One region of the Phytobacter palmae genome, then DNA from elsewhere that is predicted to be linked to it. Evidence: predicted binding sites of a transcription regulator. Region 1 holds the regulator's gene; each other region holds the start of a gene.
What was found. The regulator sigma-54, encoded in region 1, starts transcription at its own class of promoters, with help from an activator protein. The targets are predictions, from matches to a motif close to GTTGGCACANNTTTCGCTNT.

Region 1 (2,272 bases):
CCTTGAAGACGAACATGTTAAGCGCGTATATCTTGGGGAAGACTTCAGACTCTGATAGGGTAGGGTTTATTGACGTGTTTAGTCGGAGAGTACTGCTCTGAATATGAAGCAAGGTTTGCAATTAAGGCTCAGCCAACAGCTAGCCATGACGCCACAGTTGCAACAGGCTATCCGCCTGCTGCAACTGTCCACGTTGGAACTTCAGCAAGAACTCCAGCAAGCTCTGGAAAGTAACCCATTGCTTGAGCAAACCGATCTTCACGAAGAAGTGGACGCGCAACAGTCCCAGGATAACGAAGGCCTGGATACCGTCGACGCGCTCGAGCAAAAAGAGATGCCCGAAGAGTTGCCCCTGGACGCCAGTTGGGATGAAATCTATACCGCTGGCACCCCTTCCGGCAGCAGCACCGATTATCTTGACGATGAACTGCCCATTTATCAGGGGGAGACCACCCAGTCGTTACAGGATTACCTGATGTGGCAGGTGGAACTCACCCCCTTCTCAGACACCGATCGCGCCATTGCGACCTCTATTGTCGATGCTGTTGATGACACGGGTTATCTCACCGTTCCGCTGGAAGACATTCTGGAGAGCATGGGCGATGAAGAGATCGGTCTGGATGAAGTTGAAGCGGTACTGAAACGTATTCAGCGTTTCGATCCGGTCGGCGTCGCGGCCAGAGATCTGCGCGATTGCCTGTTGATCCAGCTCTCTCAGTTTGCCAAAGAGACGCCCTGGTGTGAGGAGGCGCGTTTAATCATCAGCGATCATCTGGATCTGCTCGCAAATCATGACTTCCGTACGCTGATGCGCGTAACTCGTCTGAAAGAAGAGGTGTTGAAAGAGGCGGTCAATTTGATCCAGTCTCTTGACCCACGTCCGGGCCAGTCAATCCAGACCGGCGAGCCCGAATATGTCATCCCTGACGTCCTGGTGCGTAAGCACAATGGGCGCTGGACGGTCGAACTCAACTCCGACAGCATCCCTCGTTTGCAAATCAACCAGCACTACGCCGCAATGTGCGGTGGTGCACGTAACGATGCAGACAGCCAGTTTATCCGTAGCAATCTGCAGGAAGCGAAATGGCTGATCAAAAGCCTTGAGAGTCGCAATGACACCCTGTTAAGGGTGAGCCGCTGTATTGTTGAACAGCAGCAGGCGTTTTTCGAGCAAGGCGAAGAATTTATGAAACCGATGGTGCTGGCCGATATCGCTCAGGCCGTCGAGATGCATGAATCCACGATTTCCCGTGTCACGACCCAAAAATATCTGCACAGTCCGCGTGGCATCTTTGAGCTTAAATATTTCTTCTCCAGTCATGTGAATACCGAAGGCGGCGGCGAAGCCTCGTCGACGGCTATCCGCGCACTGGTGAAGAAATTAATTGCCGCAGAGAATCCTGCGAAGCCGTTGAGTGACAGTAAGCTGACTACCATGCTCTCTGATCAGGGTATTATGGTAGCGCGGCGAACCGTTGCGAAGTATCGAGAGTCTTTATCCATTCCGCCGTCTAATCAGCGTAAACAGCTGGTGTGACCTAACCGATAAGGAAGACACTATGCAGCTTAACATCACAGGACATAACGTCGAAATAACCGAGGCCCTGCGCGAATTCGTCACCGCGAAATTTGCCAAACTCGAACAGTATTTCGAAAGGATCAATCAGGTCTATGTTGTGTTGAAAGTGGAGAAAGTGACTCATATCTCGGACGCAACCCTGCATGTAAACGGGGGAGAGATTCATGCCAGTGCGGAAGGACAAGACATGTATGCTGCCATCGACGGTTTAATTGATAAACTGGCGCGGCAACTTACGAAACATAAAGATAAACTGAAACAACACTAATTGTCCGGGCACTCGTCTGGCGCGTATCACCCTGCCGCAACCCGGCAGGGTGTCTGCACTGGCGACGCTTAGGTGAAATTATGATGAATAACGATTCCGCTCTTCAATTGAGCAATGTCCTTAACCAGGAATGTACCCGTAGTGGTGTTCACTGCCAGAGCAAGAAACGTGCACTGGAAATAATCAGTGAACTGGCTGCAAAGCAGTTGAGCCTGCCACCACAAGTGGTCTTCGAAGCGATCCTGACGCGTGAGAAAATGGGCAGTACCGGCATTGGTAACGGTATCGCCATCCCTCACGGAAAACTCGAAGAAGATACCCTTCGTGCCGTTGGTGTTTTTGTGCAACTGGAAACACCCATCGCCTTTGATGCCATTGATAACCAGCCAGTCGATCTGCTCTTCGCGCTTCTGGTTCCTGCCGAT
Region 2 (2,272 bases), on a different contig from region 1:
GCTTCTTCAGCTGGCAGGTCATACAGGTTTTTGTCCATCGCTTCGCCCGGGTGGATCTTGTTCTTAATACCGTCAAGACCAGCCATCAGCAGCGCTGCGAAGCACAGGTACGGGTTAGCAGCCGGATCCGGGAAACGCACTTCAATACGACGTGCTTTCGGGGATGCAACCACCGGAATACGGATGGAAGCAGAACGGTTACGGGCAGAGTAAGCCAGCATTACCGGTGCTTCGTAACCCGGGACCAGACGCTTGTAGGAGTTGGTGGTCGGGTTAGACAGGGCGTTGATCGCTTTAGCGTGTTTGATTACGCCGCCGATGTAGTACAGCGCCTGCTCAGACAGACCAGCGTATTTGTCGCCAGAGAACAGGTTTACGCCGTTCTTGGACAGGGACATGTGGCAGTGCATACCGGAACCGTTATCACCGAACATTGGTTTCGGCATAAAGGTTGCGGTTTTGCCGAAGCGGTGAGCAACGTTGTGAACCACATATTTGTAGATCTGAATTTCGTCCGCTTTTTTGGTCATGGTGTTGAAGCGGGTTGCCACTTCGTTCTGACCGGCAGTTGCAACTTCGTGGTGATGAGCTTCAACAACCAGGCCCATCTCTTCCATTACCAGACACATGGTAGAACGCAGGTCTTGTGAGGAATCCACTGGCGGAACCGGGAAGTAACCACCTTTAACAGCCGGACGGTGACCTTTGTTACCGCCTTCGTATTTGGTGGCAGAGTTCCATGCGCCTTCGATATCATCGATAGCAACGTGGGAACCCGAAATAGAGCTGCCGAAACGTACGTCGTCGAACAGGAAGAATTCTGGCTCAGGCCCGAACAGAACGGTGTCTGCGATGCCTGTTGCGCGCAGGTATTCTTCAGCGCGTTTTGCGATGGAGCGCGGGTCGCGATCGTAGCCCTGCATAGTGCCCGGCTCGAGGATATCGCAACGGATGATCAGAGTCGGTTCTTCGTAGAACGGGTCAATGACAGCGGTAGAAGCGTCCGGCATCAGTACCATGTCAGATTCGTTAATGCCTTTCCAGCCACCAATCGAGGAGCCATCAAACATTTTGCCTTCTTCAAAGAAGTCAGCATTAACCTGATGAGCTGGGATCGTGACGTGCTGCTCTTTACCTTTAGTATCGGTGAAGCGCAAATCAACAAACTTGACTTCGTGCTCGTTCAGCATCGTCAAAACGTGTTCAGCGGACATACTTAAACTCTCCCGGATTTATCATTGTCGTCGTGGTAACGAGGTCTACAATTACGGCGCTAACCTGTCGTTGTTGCCATGAAAAAGATAAAGCGAAATCTATGCCAACTTTTAAATGTCACTAAAAAGGCGCTATTATGCGCACCATAGTGCAAAAGGGCTGCACCACGATGGTTACATTGCACCAATTCAGTGCTTTTATGTGAACATTAAGCACCGGATTGGTGCAATTTGAGTGGGGCAGCCTAATTTCGCTTCGTGAAAATGATCACAAAGCAACCCTGCAATACTTGTTTGCGGGGGATGTTTGTGATCCTGTTTTGTAGTGCGATTAATCCGTGTACAATAACGCGCTATTTCTAAATGCCTGAGGCAAAGTTGTGATCGAAAATCTGCGTAACATCGCCATCATCGCGCACGTTGACCATGGTAAAACTACCCTGGTTGATAAGCTGCTGCAGCAATCCGGTACGTTTGATGCGCGTGCCGAAACTCAAGAGCGAGTGATGGACTCCAACGATTTGGAGAAAGAGCGTGGGATTACCATCCTGGCTAAAAACACCGCTATCAAATGGAATGATTACCGTATCAACATCGTTGATACCCCGGGGCACGCCGACTTCGGTGGTGAAGTTGAACGTGTTATGTCCATGGTAGATTCCGTTCTGTTGGTCGTTGATGCAATGGATGGTCCGATGCCGCAGACGCGCTTCGTGACCAAAAAAGCCTTTGCTCATGGCCTGAAACCGATTGTTGTTATCAACAAAGTTGACCGTCCGGGCGCGCGTCCTGATTGGGTTGTTGACCAGGTATTTGACCTGTTTGTTAACCTCGACGCTACCGACGAACAGCTGGACTTCCCTATCGTTTACGCCTCTGCGCTGAACGGTATCGCGGGTCTGGATCACGAAGATATGGCAGAAGACATGACTCCGCTGTATCAGACTATCGTTGATCGTGTACCGGCACCGAACGTTGACCTCGATGGCCCGCTGCAGATGCAAATCTCTCAGCTGGACTACAACAACTACGTTGGCGTCATCGGTATCGGCCGCATC
Region 3 (2,272 bases), on a different contig from region 1:
GACAACGACGGGCGATTTCGCACAGCAGATGCCCGAAACGGCCAAAGATCGGTACCAGCACCTTGTCGCCGGGGCGGATCGCAGAGACGAGAATCGCTTCGATCCCGGCGCGAGAAGTGCCATCCACCAGCATGGTCCAGCGGTTTTGCGTACGGAATACCTCGCGGTAGAGGGCCATTACCTCATTCATATAGCCGGTCATGACCGGGTCATATTGCCCCACCAGTTGGCTCGCCATAGCACGTAAGACACGCGGGTCGGCATTGATAGGACCGGGCCCCATCAGTAAACGATGCGGCGGGTTAATTTGCGCAGATTGCTGAACGTCAAACATGGACACATCCTTTGGTATACAAAAGTGATCGTCATGAAACAAAAGATTCTTGTTAATACTTTCTGCAACTAATGTGCCACAGAGAAAATGAAGACACCAGCCTGCTATCGCGCTGATTTAGTACTTTTTCAGGAGAGATAAATGCTTCCCGGTTGCGCCATCAGGATCCCCTGAACTGGTGCAAAAGCACCAAACTGGTGCGTTACCTTTGCTCCAGTTCGTCGAGGTCTGTATACAGCGATGCGATGTTATGGATACGCTGACGTCCTTCGGTCAGGGCGCTATGCAGTAACGCGTTCGCCAGTAAATTGACCAGACTCATGGCACTGCTGTAGCTGTCGAACGCCGATACACTGTCGAGCGGCAGGCCAAAGTGCCAGCGGGCAAGCGTGGTAATACCCGCCGCCTGCGGTTCGCAGATGGCAACGGTCGGTACGCCCTGTTTGTGTAGCGCCTCCAGTACCGGACGGATCACCCGCGGACGGCGGCGAAAAGCGACCACCACCACCACATCCTGCACAGTGATATCCACTAACTCTTCCGCCAGCGTCTGCCCTGGCTGGGGCATCAGCAAGACCTGACCACGGATTTGCATCAGTTGCTGGCGCAGATGCAGAGCCACCGGCGCACTGTTGCGCAGGCCAACAATAAAGACGCGCCGGGCCGCGCCCAGCGCCTGCACCACATCGGCAAACTGCACGGCATCCAGCGCATTTACCCACTGGGTCAGGTTTGCCATCTCCTGCTTATAATGCCTTGCCAGCAGGGTGTTGCCCTGTACGGCGTCGCGGTTTTCCGTAAGCGGCATTCCGCTCTGGCGCAGCGTTCGCACCTCATCGCGCATCTCTTTGAAACGATCATAGCCAAGCCGTTTAAACAGGCGGCTAACAGTGGCTTTTGATACACCGCTCAGGCGGGCCAGTTCGGCACTGTTATAGCTCATCAGATCATCAAAATGATCCATGATAAATGAGGCAACCCTTTGTTCTTGCGGTGATAATTCGTTATAGCACTCACGTAAGCGCGTATCTAACTGCTGCATAGACCCTCCTGCAACTTTTGTTTCACAATAAGCTGACACAGTGAAACGCTTGCCGTCAATCTGGAACAGCTCTTGCTTAGCTCTCTGACTTATCCGAACAAAGAGAGCGTGACGATGCAAAGTAATATTGCCCCTTCCGGTATGGCGGTAACGCCCCACCACCTTGCCAGTGAATCGGCATTATCGGTGTTGCGCCACGGCGGCGATGCGATTGAGGCGATGATCGCCGCAGCGGCCACCATTGCGGTGGTCTATCCCCATATGAATGGTATCGGCGGCGATGGTTTCTGGCTGATTGTGCCCCCCGAAGGCGAACCCCTCGCCATTGACGCCAGCGGCGCCGCCGGGCAACTGGCGACACGGGAGTTTTACGCAGAACACAACCGGATTCCCCATCGTGGTCCGCTGGCGGCACTGACGGTTCCCGGCACGCTGAGCGGCTGGGACGAGGCGCTGAAAGTATCGGCATCGATGGGCGGCGGGCAGTTGCCGCTCTCACGCCTGCTGGCTGATGCCATTCGTTACGCCAGCGAAGGGATCCCGGTGACGCAATCGCAGGCCAGCGCCACGCAAAGTAAATACCCGGAACTGGTCGATGTGCCGGGCTTTAACGAAACCTTTCTCGTTCAGGGAGAAGTTCCACAGGCGGGTAGCCGTTTCTGCCAGCCGCACCTGGCACGCACATTAACCCGTCTCGCCACCGACGGACTGGACAGTTTCTATCGCGGAGCGCTCGCCAATCAGATGGCGGCGGAAATGAGTGCGCTCGGCCTGCCGCTGACCTCCCAGGATCTGGCTGCTCATCGCGCTCACCGCCGGGTACCGCTTCGCCTGTCCCACAGCCAGGGAGACGTCTTTAATATGACGCCACCGACGCAAGGGCTGGTATCGCTGGC

Region 2: the regulator sigma-54 is predicted to act here: its motif matches at 1,304-1,323, upstream of glnA (glutamate--ammonia ligase).
Region 3: the regulator sigma-54 is predicted to act here: its motif matches at 1,436-1,455, upstream of AAIG39_RS22945 (gamma-glutamyltransferase family protein).

Annotation. Positions count from the first base shown of each region.
Region 1 is NZ_JBCIVJ010000011.1:66,193-68,464, reverse strand. It holds gene lptB (LPS export ABC transporter ATP-binding protein) at 1-55, shown strand, start outside; gene rpoN (RNA polymerase factor sigma-54) at 104-1,537, shown strand; gene hpf (ribosome hibernation promoting factor) at 1,560-1,847, shown strand; gene ptsN (PTS IIA-like nitrogen regulatory protein PtsN) at 1,928-2,272, shown strand, end outside.
Region 2 is NZ_JBCIVJ010000016.1:14,148-16,419, forward strand. It holds gene glnA (glutamate--ammonia ligase) at 1-1,214, opposite strand, end outside; gene typA (ribosome-dependent GTPase TypA) at 1,595-2,272, shown strand, end outside.
Region 3 is NZ_JBCIVJ010000029.1:24,640-26,911, forward strand. It holds gene AAIG39_RS22935 (pyridoxal-phosphate-dependent aminotransferase family protein) at 1-334, opposite strand, end outside; gene AAIG39_RS22940 (MurR/RpiR family transcriptional regulator) at 537-1,376, opposite strand; gene AAIG39_RS22945 (gamma-glutamyltransferase family protein) at 1,491-2,272, shown strand, end outside.